2 regions of the Oceanobacillus phoenicis genome follow, and region 1 is predicted to be linked to the other one. Evidence: a T-box and tRNA genes for the amino acid it is inferred to sense, from the RefSeq annotation. Region 1 holds a T-box; the other holds one or more tRNA genes.

Region 1 (7,764 bases):
TTAGGAATTTTATGTTTGGAAATTTGTCCATTACAAAACTCTCTTATTTCATCTGGTGAACTAGTCTCACCTTCTTTTAAGATAATCCAAGCATGAACTTCTTCACCAAATTTTTCATCTGGTACACCAACTACTTGTGCATCTAGAATTTTAGAATGCTTGTATAAAAATTCTTCAATTTCACGAGGATAGATATTTTCTCCACCTCGAATAATCATATCTTTTAATCTTCCAGTTATTTTACAATAACCATTTTCATCCATTACTGCGAGATCACCAGTATGTAACCATCCATCTTCATCTATTGTTCGTTGAGTCGCTTCGAGATTTTTATAGTAACCTTTCATCACGTGATATCCTCTTGTGCACAGCTCCCCTTGTGTATAACGTGGTAGTTCCTCGTTTGTAGCTGGATCTATAATTTTCACTTCCACATTCGGTAATGCTTTTCCGACTGATTCAACTCTCAACTCGATCGGATCGTTTGTTCTTGTTTGTGTAATTACTGGTGAGGATTCCGTTTGTCCGTAACAAATGGTTATTTCTGACATGTTCATTTTATCCATTACATTTTTCATTACTTCCACCGGACAATTAGCTCCCGCCATCACACCCGTTCGCAATGTACTCAAATTGTATTGTTCAAAGTTTGGATGATTTAATTCTGCGATGAACATTGTTGGCACACCATGAAGTGCTGTGACATTTTCCATCTCCACCGTTTGTAAGACTTGTTCTGGTTCAAATTCTTGTATAGGGATCATAGTTGCCCCTACACTAACCGCTGCTAATGTACCAATAACACATCCAAAACAATGAAAAAATGGCACAGGAATACATAATCGATCTTCTGCGGTCAATCTCATACAGGAAGCTATATTATAGCCGTTATTTGTGAGATTACTATGTGTTAGCATCACGCCTTTTGGAAACCCTGTTGTCCCTGACGTATATTGCATATTAATGACATCATTTGGATCAAGATTTTGAGATTGAGTAATTAGTTCCTCATATGTAATTTCTTCTGCCTTCTCAATGATATCATTCCAATGAAAAGCACCTGGATAACTTCTTTCTCCCATAATTACAACATTTCTTAATAATGGTAGTCGTTCAGATTTCAATTCACCCGGTTTTGAATCATATAATTCTGGACAAATTTCATATAAAGTATCGATATAAGAGTGATTCCGATAATTTTCTATCAAAAATATAGTGGTAGAGTCAGATTGCTTAAGTAAATATTCTAATTCATTTGCACGGTAGCTCGTGTTTACCGTAACAAGGACTGCGCCCATTTTCCCGGTTGCATATTGAAGAGTTAACCATTCAGGAGTATTTGTACCCCACACAGCTACGTGCTCTCCTTTCCCAATCGATAAAGCCATTATTCCTCTTGCCACTTGCTCACATAGATGATTAAATTCTTTATATGTGTAACGTAAGCCACGATCTGAATATACAACTGCTTCTTGTCCTGGCATTTCGTCAGCTCTGTCTTGTAATAATTGCCCTACTGTTTTATGAATTAGTTCCGTCATAGCATCTTCTCCCTTTTTATTCCATCATATTAGCAATCACGTTTGTATTGTTATTGATCTCTTTAGAAAACGCTTACAATTTTATGGCATTCCCTTCTCAAATTCAATTAATAAACTTGTTAATTATTTTATCATAGATCATGGATGTATCCAATGAATTTTCTGAAATATCATAATTATCATCTGTTCATTTAGGAACAATATAATAAACCAATCGTACCAATTTCATAAATTAAGATATTAATGAAATCCGATTGCTACTATAATTCTAACGTAAAAAATATAGACGAGACAAAAATATACTCGTATGAGTGACATTGTTATGTGTCCCGTCCTTCTATATTAATTTATTCTATTGTACTTGAATAAGGAAATACTTTTTCTTCCCACGACGAATGACAGTGAATTTATTGCCTAAATGATCTTTTTCATCCACATGGTAATCCATTTCCTGTACACGGTCACCATTAATGTAAATTGCCCCATTTTTTACATCTTCACGTGCTTGTCGTTTTGATGAAGATATTTTCGCATCGACAAGTAAATCAATTAAACCAACAGGTTCACGGGTAATAATATGATTTGGTACATCTTTAAACGCTTGTTCTACCTCTTCGACGTTTAACTGTTTAATGTCACCGCTAAACAACGCATCTGTAATACGTTTTGCTTGTTCTAATGCAGCTTCATCATGAACGGTTTTCGTCATTACTTCTGCTAAACGTTTCTGAGCAACCCGTTTTTCAGGTTGTGTTTCTACTTCTTTTTCAAGTTCAGCAATTTCTTCTACAGATAAGAATGTAAAGTAGCGAATAAAGCGAATAACGTCACGGTCATCCGTATTAATCCAAAATTGATAAAACTCGTATGGTGAAGTTTTTGTTGCATCAAGCCATATTGCATTACCAGCAGTTTTACCAAATTTAGTACCATCCGCTTTTGTTATTAGTGGCACTGTCAAACCGAATACTTCAATATTCTCATCATGGTTTTCACGGGAACGACGGATAAGTTCCATACCTGCAGTGATATTCCCCCACTGATCACTACCACCAATTTGTAAAGTACAATTTTCTTCTTCATATAGTTTTAAGTAGTCTAATGATTGTAAAATCATATAGCTGAATTCTGTAAAGGTAATACCTTGTTCAATCCTTGCTGATACAGATTCTTTTGCTAACATATAATTTATTCCGAAATGCTTACCTGCATCGCGTAGAAAGTCAATTATTGTCATTTTACCTAACCAGTCGTGATTATTGCGTGCTACTACCTCATTTCCACTTGCGTTACTTTCCATATCAACTAATTTTGCAATTTGCTGTTGAAGTTTCGAAGTAAATCCATTTACCACTTCTGGAGCGTTTAAACTTCTTTCACTCGAGCGGCCGCTAGGATCTCCAATCATCCCTGTTCCACCACCAACAAGAGCAATTGGTTTATGGCCCGCTTGTTGGAATCGTCTCAACATCGTTAAAGGTACTAAATGTCCAATATGCAAACTATCTGCTGTGGGGTCAAATCCACAATATAATGTTACTTGATTATTTTGCAAATGTTTTTCTAATCCTTTGCGATCTGTGGTTTGATGAATCAAACCTCTGCTTTCTAAATCTTGTAAAATATCCATGTAATCTCACTCCAAAATTTATATTTTTCAAATAAAAAACTCGTCTCTTCCTAAAATGGAAGGGACGAGTTGTATTCGCGGTACCACCCTTGTTGCTGGATTATCAGCCACTTGGAATTGTTAACGATGTTTCCACCGATCTCTAACAAAGAGAACTACTCCAGATTGTAATTCACCTGCAAATATATACTGACTCACACCACCCGTCAGTTCTCTTCAATAGTGATTTGCATAGCTACTTCGATCCTTCTTCGTATATAACTTTATTGTATGATACTATTCATAGCATAATCATAATGTGAATGCAACAATTTTAATAAACTTCCCCTACAAAAATTTGTCATATGCTATAATAGTTTAGAGAATTTAGGAGGTTTAACATGAATATGAAAGAAAAACTACTACGTTTTTGGGATACATTAAAGCGTTGGTGGCATGAAGGTATCATCCAACGAACTTCTAGAATTACATATGATATTGTTTGGAATATAATCTTGTTTGTCTGCGTGATCATGTTCATTGGATTCTTTTTAGTTGGAGGTATCGGTTTAGGTTACTTCGCCTCACTAGTAAAAGATGAACCTATTCGAGATAAAGAATCTATGGCTATGGACATATACAATTACTCAGAAACATCAAGTATTTATTTTGCTGGTGAAGAGTATGCAGGAGATATACGTGCTGACCTTTATCGACAAGAGACAACGTTAGATAACGTATCACCCGTTTTAATTGATGCAGTTATTGCTACAGAAGATGAATACTTTATGGAGCACGATGGTGTTGTCCCAAAAGCAATCTTACGAGCTATGGTACAAGAATTAACCAACTCTTCCATACAAACTGGAGGTAGTACATTAACTCAGCAGTTAATTAAAAACCAAATTCTAACCAATGAAGTTTCGTTTGAACGAAAAGCGAAGGAAATATTGCTTGCCATGCGATTAGAACAATTCTTCGAGAAAGATGAAATTATGGAAGCTTATTTAAATATTATTCCGTATGGTCGCAATTCTTCTGGTCTTAATATTGCAGGTATCCAAACAGCTTCTCAAGGTATTTTTGGTGTGGATGCGAATAAGCTCACACTTCCACAAGCAGCTTATCTAGCCGGATTACCACAAAGTCCTACTGTTTATACGCCATTTTTAAATGGTGGTGAATTAAAAGATGAAAATGGCTTGCAACCTGGAATAAATCGAATGAAAACCGTTTTAAATCGTATGCATGATATGGATTACATAACAGATGAAGAGCTGAACGAAGCGTTAGAATATGATATTGCACAAGATTTTACCAAAGGGAAACCGTCAATTGTAGATCAATATCCATACCTTACATTTGAGGTTGAAAAACGTGCAAAAGATATTATTAAAGATGTTTTAATGAAGCAAGATGATATTACAAAAGAAGATCTAGATGAAGATGAAAATCTAGAAGCTGAATATGAAGAGTTAGCTGAACGTTCAATGCGTATGAATGGCTATGAAATTCATACGACTATTGATAAAGGAATTTATGAAGCAATGCAAAAAGTAGCCCGTAACTATGAAAATTATGGCCACGATCGAACGTTTACAAAAACCAACGATGATGGCGAATCCTATGAAGTAACAGAACGAATACAAACCGGTGCAGTGATGATTGAAAACAGCAGCGGTCGCATAATTTCATTTGTTGGTGGAAGAGGTCATGATGAAGATCATTCAAACAACTATGCATTTAATACAGTACGGTCGATCGGAAGTACAAGTAAACCAATTCTTGTCTATGGACCTGCCATGGAAGCAGGAGTAGTACAACCGGGGACACCAATTGCAGATTATCCTAGAACATTTGCTAATGGTAGTTACGAAGTAGGAAATTATGGTGGCGGAAGTTATGGAATGGTATCCGCTCGTAAAGCACTGGAAAGTTCCTATAATATTCCGGCTGTTGATACGTATATGAGAATAATTAATCAGGATCCAGCTGCTAATTATTTGGAAAAAATGGGGATTACATCGTTAACAGAAGGTGACCATTATAATCCTTCACTCAGTTTGGGCGCAATGGCTCACGGTGTAAGCGTGGAAGAAACGGTAAATGCATATAGTACTATAGGTAACAACGGAAAATTTGTAGACGGTTATATGATTGAGAAAATTGTTAATCCTGACGGGGAAGTAATCTATGAACATGAATCTGAACCAGTCGAAGTATTTAGCCAACAAACCAATTATTTAACACTTGACATGATGCGGGGCGTAGTTTCAAGCGGTACTGCTGGTTATTTGAATTCCCAATTAAATAATACAAGTGTCGATTGGGCTGGAAAAACAGGAACCTCTCAAGAGTATAAAGATGCTTGGTTTATGGGGACCAATCCGAACATTACGATGGGGACATGGATTGGTTATGATACCCCGTACTCAATCAATGCACAAAACCATGCCCTATCTTATAGTCAAAGAAACTTGCAGCTTTGGGCAAAATTAATTAATGCTGCTGCAAATGAAAATCCAGAGCTCGTTACACCGAGTGACCGTTTTGAACGTCCGGGTGGAATCGTTGAACGCAGTTATTGTGCGATTTCAGGTATGCTTCCATCCGACCTTTGTGAACAAGCGGGACTTGTGAAAACCGATTTATTCAATGAAAAATATGTTCCATCAGAAGAAGACGATAGTCTCGTTTCAGGAAGCTACGTTGTAGTGAACGGAAAATCGGTAAAAGCAGGACCTAATACTCCTTCTGAATTTGTTGAAGGTGATGGACTAATGTTTAATCCAGAATGGTTGGAACGTAAAGGCTATGATAATCTTAATGATATTACTCAGCTATATCCAATAACAGAAAGAGAAAAGTGGGAAAAAATTGCTGCTCCTGGAGGTTCTGTTGGATCATCTATAGAAGATGATGGAAAAGCACCTGCTAAACCAACTTCTGTAAAGAAATCTGGTAGCAACTTAACTTGGAAATCCTCATCTAGTAAAGATATCATCGGTTATCGAGTTTACAGATCTAATGAACCTGGAGGAAGTTTTAAAAAGATTGGAATTACAACTTCTACAAGTTATGAAATCGGAAATGATGACGGTGTATATATTGTTCGAGCAGTCGATTATTTCGGTGAAGAATCCGATAACTCAAGTGAAGTAATCATAGGTGAAACATCTGATAAAGAAGAAGAAACTCCAGATGATGATGAAACCAATGATGAATCTGAAAATAATGAAGAGGACCAAGAAGAAAGTTCTGATGAAGAAGCAAATGAAAGTAATGCTGAAGAAGACGATGAAGAATAGTATCTGTTGTTAAAAAGACGATGAAAAAACCTCTAATTAGAATTTGAACCTAATTAGAGGTTTTTTTATAAAAAAGAACTGGATATTTATCTGCTTACTTGATAATCAGCATATCTTGCTCATCGAAATGCCACATATCCCCGTAAGCTATTTCCCATAAGTGTCCATCTGGATCTTGAAAATAACCACTATATCCTCCCCACTCTACTTTTTCTGGTAATTTAACAATTGTTGCTTTTGCATTTTTTGCTAAAATAAATATCTCATCAACTTCTTGTTTTGATTTTGCATTATATGCTAATGTTACTCCACTAAAAGCTTTATTTTCTAAGGTTGGTGGATTTTGTTTATAAATATCCTTTGCTAACAAATCTATTGGATACAAGGAAATTTTTGAACCATTACTGTTAAAAAATACTACATCTGGATCTTCTGGATTCCCATAAATTTTTACATCAAATCCCAATCCTTCCTTATAAAAATTAATGCTTTTCACTATATCATGGACACCTAATGTTACTAAATTTAACCGGTTCATAATCATACTCCTTATAATTTGATATCTTTAATGTACTATTTTTTTATGTAAATTTCAAAAAATACTAAAAACAACTTTTTGTTTCCTGTATAATAGAAGTTGAAATATTATGTATTATCACAGGTGGTGAATTAATGGAACATACAAAGAAACACCATTCAATTTCCTATTCAACGAATATGGGTCAAATTACAATCGAAGGACCTATTCCACGCAAAGAACTAGAAAAATATGAATTTCATTCTGAGCTAACAGCTTTTCGTCCTGCTCCAAAACAATTTGAAGCTTTATTAGATATTGCTGAATTCCCTGAGGGGAGAATTATTGTTGCAAGAACAGAAGATACCATTATTGGGTATGTCACCTACCTTCATCCTGATCCATTAGAGAGATGGTCTACTTTTAATATGGAAGACCTCATTGAATTAGGAGCAATTGAAATTATTCCTGCATATCGTGGTGCAAGAGTAGCATCCAATTTATTAAGAGTCTCTATGATGGATGATTATATGGAAAATTATATTATTATATCAACAGAATATTATTGGCATTGGGATTTAGATGGTACAAACTTAAGTATTTGGGAATATCGTAAGGTGATGGAAAAAATGATGGCTGCTGGTGGACTATTACCCGCTCCAACAGATGATCCTGAAATTATTTCTCACCCTGCAAACTGCTTAATGGTAAGAACCGGTACCAATGTTACCCAAAAGTCCATTGAACAGTTTGACGTACTACGTTTTTTAGGAAGGTCAAAATACAGAA
Region 2 (7,764 bases), 1.8 Mb from region 1:
ACTAGCTAGTTTTGTTGATAATTGATTTGTAGGGAAATTCCATGGTGTAATTAACCCTGCTACACCTATTGCATCTTTCTGAATAAATGATCCTTCACGTTGTTCGGTGAACTCAAAGTCACGTAATATTTTTGCTGTTTCTCTAAAGTGACGAAGACCCATTTCATATTGTGTTTGCTCCGTAAAAGTAACTGGAGAACCTAATTCCTGGGTAATTACGTTGATAAATTCATCTTTTCTTTTTTCATATTCATCTGCTATACGTTCTAATAATTGGACTCTTTCTTCCTTTGCAGTGTTTGAAAAGGAAGGAAATGCTTTTTTAGCAGCTTGTACAGCTTTATCTAAATCTTCTTCTGTACCTGCACTAATCGTACCCATTTTTTCTTCTGTTGCTGGATTTATAACATCAATTGTTTCATTGCCTGTGGATTCTACCCATTCACCATTAATAAAGTGTTTTACATTGTTAAACATATATTATCAAGCTCCTTTGTCTTGAATTGTTGTACATAATTAAATGTTCCCGATGTGTATGATAATAAACATAAGCATAAAAAAACCTTCCCAAAAAATGAGAAGGTATTATTAATCTTTTATATTTTATCCACCAATAATATGGAAGCCAGAATCAACATGTAAGACTTCTCCAGTTATACCACGAGCCATTTCACTAATTAGGAATAAGGTTGCATCGCCAACTTCATCTTGATCAACATTTCGGCGTAATGGAGCTTTCTCTACAATAACATTAGCTTTCTCATTAAAGTTAGAAACACCTTTTGCGGAAAGGGTACGGATCGGTCCTGCAGAGACAGCATTTACACGGATACCGTATTTACCCATGTCTTCGGCAAGGTAGCGAACACTTGCTTCTAGGGAAGCTTTTGCAACCCCCATCACATTATAACCAGGAATAACGCGTTCGGAGCCTAGATAGGTTTGTGTAACGATTCCACCACCTTCAGTCATAAATTCTTTAGCTGCCTTCGTGACTGCTACTAAGGAGTAGGCACTAATTTCTTGAGCGAGTAAAAAGCCATCCCTTGATGTATTTGCATATTCCCCTTGTAATTCATCACGATTTGCAAAGGCAACAGAATGAACTACGCCATGAATGACTCCTACTTTTTCACCAACTTCATTAAATGCTTGTTGAATACTTTCATCAGAAGCAACATCACAAGAGATAATGGCAGTTGCTTTCATTTCATGCTTGTCTAGTAGTTTCACCAATTTTTGATAAGAACGTTCTTGTCTATTTGTAAATATTAGATTAGCTCCTGCATTGTGCAGTGACTTGGTAATTCCCCAGGCGATGCTTCGTTCATTCGCAACCCCCATAACTACAATATTTTTACCTTCTAATAGTTTCGTCATAGTTTACCTCCAAATGATTCATTATTTACTTATTATAACTTATTAGTACCTGGTAATGAAACCAAAACATAAAAGTGTTGTTTTATAGGTGGATAAGGAAGCTGAAAAGTGCGATTATTCCAGCAATGAGACGGTTTTTAAGTGAAATAAAAAAATCCAAAAAATTTTCCAATTTACTCTTTACAAACTGGGTTATACTCGATATAATAAAATTCGTCAGTTTGCGAGACATGCTATCAAAAAGCTGTCGAAAAGCATCATGGCCCGTTGGTCAAGCGGTTAAGACACCGCCCTTTCACGGCGGTAACACGGGTTCGAATCCCGTACGGGTCACCAATATTATGGAGGATTAGCTCAGCTGGGAGAGCACCTGCCTTACAAGCAGGGGGTCGCAGGTTCGAGCCCTGCATCCTCCACCATCAAGTTTTATATGATGTAGAAATATATTCTTGCAACATAAATTGAAGTTTGATACTATTTCATTTGGTTGGCTCATGAAACGTGAAAATAATTGAATACTATAATCTTAATAATGCCGGCCTAGCTCAACTGGTAGAGCAACTGACTTGTAATCAGTAGGTTGGGGGTTCAAGTCCTCTGGCCGGCACCACTTGAATTTTAATTGTATAATCTTTATTTTATGGTTAACAATATCTACGGAGGGGTAGCGAAGTGGCTAAACGCGGCGGACTGTAAATCCGCTCCCTCGGGTTCGGCAGTTCGAATCTGCCCCCCTCCACCATTTTTGTTGTTGGGCCATAGCCAAGCGGTAAGGCATCGGGTTTTGATCCCGTGTACCCCAGGTTCGAATCCTGGTGGCCCAGCCATACTTTAATTAAGGTCTTTTTTTTATGCCTTTTTTATAAACTATATTAATGAAATATCTCATTTTATATTATACGAGCCATTAGCTCAGTCGGTAGAGCATCTGACTTTTAATCAGAGGGTCGAAGGTTCGAATCCTTCATGGCTCATAACATGGAACAAACAGGAACGATTAGTCGGACCTGTTTGTTTTTATATACAGAGAAAACAATGAAAATAACTTTACAGAAGATAAGGAAATAATTGAAAGTTCATTACTTAACACATATCGGAACTTCTAAATGAAAAGTCATTATATTTCATGTTATAATTTACATAGTTTAATTTGGGAACGATATATTAAATTTTTTAGTTCGATGAATTTCAATAGATTAAAGGATGAGCGAGGAATGAAATCTTCTAGAATTCCAGGTTTTTATAATATGTCAGTAGAACAACGACGCGAATTATTGAAAAATAATCATGAACTGACGGATGAGCAGATGAGTAGTCTCACGAGTAATCACCCATTATCTTTAGATACAGCCAATAATATGATAGAAAATGTAGTAGGTACCTATGAGCTTCCTTTAGCGATGGGATTGAATTTCGTGATTAACGGGAAGGAATACGTAGTACCGATGGCAATTGAAGAAGCTTCAGTTGTAGCATCTGCAAGCCACATAGCAAAAATTGTTAGAAGTGCAGGTGGATTTGAAGCCGAGTCTCGGGAAAGATTAATGATAGGACAAATTCAAGTTGTAGGGTGTTCTAACTTCAATGAAGCAAAAGAAGCGGTTCTTAACCAAAAAGATACGTTGATGCGAGCTGCTGATGATGCTTATCCAAGTATTGTAAAAAGAGGCGGGGGTACGAGAGACCTCGATGTGCGTATTCTGAATGATCATGAAGATTCAACATACTCGCAGATGCTTATCATGCATATATATGTAGATACTTGTGATGCGATGGGAGCAAATATGATTAACACTATGGTAGAAGCTATTGCTCCTATTGTTGAAGAAATAACTAATGGCAAGGTTTACCTTCGAATTTTGTCGAACTACGCTGACCGAAGCCTAGCAAATGCAAAATGTGTGATTCCGCCTTATCTTTTAGCAACAGGTGATTTCACTGGTGAGGAAGTCAGAGACGGTGTTATACATGCCTATGAATTTGCTGCTTCTGATCCATATCGTGCTGTTACGCATAACAAGGGTATCATGAATGGCATTGACCCAATTGTCATAGCTACAGGAAATGATTGGCGTGCTGTTGAAGCTGGCGCTCATGCATATGCAGCAAAAGATGGCCAATATGGTTCGATGACCACATGGTCTAAAGATAACGAAGGTAATTTGGTTGGTGAAATTGAGTTACCAATGTCTGTTGGAATTGTTGGTGGAGCTACAAGGGTACATCCTTTAGCAGAACTTTCTCTTTCAATAATGAATATAAAATCTGCGGCTGAACTAGCACAAGTAATTGTTGCAGTCGGTTTAGCACAGAATCTCGGTGCTTTGAAAGCTTTAGCAACTGATGGAATTCAAAAAGGCCATATGGCTCTTCATTCGCGTTCTGTTGCAATTGCTGGAGGGGCTTCAGGGGAGATGATTGATGTGATAGCGAATAAATTAATTGAACAAAAAGAAATCCGTGTCGGAAAAGCTAAAGAATTGGTGGAACAGTATAAACAATGAGTTTAGAAAAAGTAACAGCCTCAGAGAAAACAGCTATTGGTGTAGCTCATAGTAAACTTATTTTAATCGGAGAGCACGCAGTTGTACACGGACAACCAGCGATTGCTATTCCATTTCCTTTAATAGGTGTAGAAACCGTTATTGAGTATGTCCCGGGTACGGTAAAAGTGGACAGTTCTTTTTATCATGGACCATTACGACATGCACCTGATTATCTTCAGGGTATTGCTAATTGTGTTGATGAGACACTAGCTTATCTTGAAATTCCTAATGAGGACTTACTTATTCGTATTAATTCCTCAATTCCACCAGGTAAAGGTCTTGGTTCGAGTGCTTCAGTAGCGATTTCTGTTATACGCTCTTTATTTGACTATGCCGATCGAACATATACAACAGAAGAGCTACTGCGTTTAGCGAATGTAGCAGAAACCTATGCTCATGGTGATCCAAGTGGGCTTGATACGCTTACAATAACATCAGATTTACCGGTATGGTTTGAAAAAAATAACCCTGTCGATTATATCGAACTTGGTGAAGATTTACACTTTATTGTAGCTGACTCAGGCCGAATTGGTGATACCCGCACCTCTGTTGAATCTGTAGCTCGTCTGTTAAAGATGGCGCCAAAACGAATACATGCCAAAATCGAGCGCATCGGAGAGTTAACGCATCATGCAAAAGACGCGTTAGAAAAAGCGAGTAAGCAATTTCTTGGACAATTGTTGAATGAAGCACAAAAAGAACTGGAAGCTCTTGGCGTTAGCGATGCTGGATTAAACAAATTAATTCACCATGCACGTGAAGAAGGAGCTTTAGGTGCGAAATTAACAGGCGGCGGAAATGGTGGTTGTATAATTGCATTAGCACAAAATGAAGTCCATTCGAAACAATTAGCGGAAAAACTTCGTAAGTTTGGTGCTAATTCTGTTTGGCCGTTTGTATTGAAGAAACAAAGTAAGTCTTAGACGAGATTGAGGAGTAATTCAATGAAAGCAACAGCAAAGGCGCATACAAATATCGCATTGATAAAATATTGGGGAAAGCGAAATGAACCAATTATATTACCAACAAATAGTAACCTATCTCTTACGTTAGATGGGTTTTCAACTGTAACGACAGTTCATTTTCAAGATGATTTAAGTTCGGATGAATTTTTCTTGAATGATAAATTTGTAGAAGGCGAAGCGAGCAAACGTGTGATAGGGTTCTTAGATAAAGTTAGAACTATGGCAGGCAAAGATATGTATGCTAGAATACATTCTTTAAACCATGTTCCGACTGCTGCGGGATTTGCCTCCTCGGCGTCAGGATTTGCAGCGTTAGCAGCAGCTAGTACGAAAGCAATCGGTTTAGAACTAGATGATCGGGAACTATCCATATTAACTCGACAAGGCTCAGGTTCAGCATGTCGTTCTATTTTTGGTGGTTTTGTCGAATGGCAAATGGGAGAAAGAGAAGATGGATCTGATTCTTACGCAGTACCTGTTGCTTCAAAGGATCACTGGGATATTAGAGTGGCTGCTGTTGTCCTTTCAGCGACGGAGAAGAAAGTATCCAGTCGTGATGGCATGCGAAGAACCGTAGAAACTTCTCCTTTCTATGATGGATGGTTACAACAAACACCAAAGGATTTAGAAGAAATAAAAACCGCAATAATTGATAAAGACTTTGAAAAAACGGGGAATATTGCAGAAGCCAATTGCATGCGAATGCACGCAACTACATTAGGCGCTAATCCTCCTTTTACGTATTGGCAAGACACAACAATGCGTGTGATGCAAAATGTACAACAAATGAGAGAAGAAGGAATTCCTGCTTACTTCACCATTGATGCTGGACCAAATGTTAAAGTATTATATTTACCAGAAGATGAACAGAAAGTGAAGCAAAGACTTCAGCAAATTACCGGCGTAGAAGAAGTGATTGTTAGTAAACCAGGAAAAGGAATAAGTTATTTGTAGGGGTTGGACAAGTTGAGTAAGAAACAAATTACCGTTAAAGCGCCAGGGAAACTTATGATTGCTGGAGAATTTGCAGTTTTAGAACCTTATCATGAACTTGCGGTGATGGCAGTTAATCGATATGTGTATGCAACGATTACTGAATCAACCGACTTTCGACTTTCGTTGGAGGACTTTGGATTGCATGATATTCCATGGTCTTATAAAGCGGATAAAGTTCAAATACAGTCAAATGACAAGCGTTTTTCATTTGTTGCCGATGCGATACAGATAACTTTAACGTTCTTAAAAGAACAAGAGAAACAAATTCCTCCATTTCATTTAACTACTCGAAGTGAATTAGATGATGCTTCAGGTGTAAAATATGGCTTAGGATCTAGTGCGGCTATTGTAACTTCTGTGGTTTCAGCTATTCTGCGATTTGTTGCACCTCGTTACGCAACAAAGGAAATCATTTTTCGTTTAGCGGCGTTGTCTCATGTCTGCACACAAGGTAACGGATCTGGTGCGGATATAGCGGCTTCTACATATGGCGGGTTCCGCCAATACAGTTCTTTTCAAGCAGATTGGTTATTGAAGACATATCAAAATGCTTCCACTATTTCAGAGGTTGTTGATATGGAGTGGACATATTATCAATCTAAAAAAATTCGAATGCCTGATTTTCTAAATGTATGTGTAGGTTGGACAGGTACTGCTGCATCAACAAAGAATCTTGTTCAACAAATTCGTTTATTAAAATCAAGTGATTCAGATGCATATGAATATTTTCTACAAAGTAGTGAAGAAGCAGTACGTCTCTTCCTAGATGGAATGAATAAAGAGAATCTAGATATGTTGATGACCGGAGTGCAAAAAAATCGGCAAGCATTAGTGTATGTAGGTGAAAAAGCTAATACACCAATTGAAACACCGATGCTGTCCAATTTATGTGATCTTGCTGAGCGGTTAGGTGGTGCAGGAAAACCATCAGGTGCAGGTGGTGGAGATTGTGGAATAGCATTTATGTATTCTAAAGAACAAGTAGATAATCTGTTTCATGCTTGGAAAGAAGTTGGAATTAAGCCCTTAACATTACAGCCTTCATTAGAAGGTGAATGTACCCTAACAAATGAAGAATAAGACACATAAAAAAGACATTCCGACGATTGTATGTGGATGTCTTTTTACCCTTTTATTTTCTCTTTTTATATTATTTTTTCATAGTCATTCATTAGTTGATCTAGCTTCATGCTTGTTGATATAACAGTATCTGAGGTGAGATCGTATTTCCCGTATAGATCAAGCATTTCTTTCCTGCATTGCTCGATTTCCTCAAATAATGTGTGTTTATCCACAAAATTGCCCTCCTTTTTAGTATAATAGTTACTATATACCCTTTTTTTTAAATACATAAACAGTTTAATAAATTTTTTATAAAAAAAGTGAAACCTAATGCAGGTGGAATTCGTACAATGAGTACCGCATGGATAGCGGAGGTAGTCAGATGGATCAATTTATCATAGAAAAGATAAAACAAGTAAAAAAAGGAGATCAATCCGCATTTGCTGAAGTGGTTTCCTTTTACCAAAATAAAATATTTCAGCATTGTTATCGTATGCTCGGTAACAAACATGAAGCGGAGGACATAGCGCAGGAGGCTTTTATTAGAGCGTATATAAATATAGATTCGTTTGATGAAAAGCGTAAATTTTCAACTTGGTTATATCGTATTGCAACGAATCTAACGATAGATCGTATACGAAAGAGAAAGCCAGATTATTATTTAGATGCCGAAGTTAAGGGAACAGAAGGGCTAGATATGTATTCCCAATTGGCAAGCACAGAACGCCTTCCAGGTGAAGAAGTAGAGAGTAGAGAGCTACAACGATATATACATCATGAGATATCACAATTACCAGCAAAGTACCGGAGTATTA

What was found. The T-box of region 1 lies ahead of tyrS (tyrosine--tRNA ligase). A T-box ahead of a tRNA ligase gene usually reads a tRNA of that ligase, here a tRNA-Tyr.
Region 2: it encodes a tRNA-Tyr, which carries the amino acid that the T-box ahead of tyrS (tyrosine--tRNA ligase) is inferred to sense. The anticodon was not compared.

Annotation. Positions count from the first base shown of each region.
Region 1 is NZ_JBDFME010000001.1:2,274,662-2,282,425, reverse strand. It holds gene ABC346_RS11270 (AMP-binding protein) at 1-1,541, opposite strand, end outside; gene tyrS (tyrosine--tRNA ligase) at 1,894-3,171, opposite strand; T-box leader at 3,229-3,432, opposite strand; gene ABC346_RS11260 (transglycosylase domain-containing protein) at 3,552-6,458, shown strand; gene ABC346_RS11255 (VOC family protein) at 6,553-6,996, opposite strand; gene ABC346_RS11250 (GNAT family N-acetyltransferase) at 7,131-7,764, shown strand, end outside.
Region 2 is NZ_JBDFME010000001.1:471,225-478,988, reverse strand. It holds gene ABC346_RS02585 (aldehyde dehydrogenase family protein) at 1-477, opposite strand, end outside; gene fabI (enoyl-ACP reductase FabI) at 604-1,380, opposite strand; tRNA gene ABC346_RS02575 (tRNA-Glu) at 1,642-1,716, shown strand; tRNA gene ABC346_RS02570 (tRNA-Val) at 1,724-1,799, shown strand; tRNA gene ABC346_RS02565 (tRNA-Thr) at 1,915-1,990, shown strand; tRNA gene ABC346_RS02560 (tRNA-Tyr) at 2,039-2,122, shown strand; tRNA gene ABC346_RS02555 (tRNA-Gln) at 2,133-2,207, shown strand; tRNA gene ABC346_RS02550 (tRNA-Lys) at 2,282-2,354, shown strand; gene ABC346_RS02545 (hydroxymethylglutaryl-CoA reductase, degradative) at 2,595-3,884, shown strand; gene mvk (mevalonate kinase) at 3,881-4,849, shown strand; gene mvaD (diphosphomevalonate decarboxylase) at 4,871-5,845, shown strand; gene ABC346_RS02530 (phosphomevalonate kinase) at 5,858-6,967, shown strand; gene ABC346_RS02525 (Spo0E family sporulation regulatory protein-aspartic acid phosphatase) at 7,033-7,182, opposite strand; gene sigW (RNA polymerase sigma factor SigW) at 7,332-7,764, shown strand, end outside.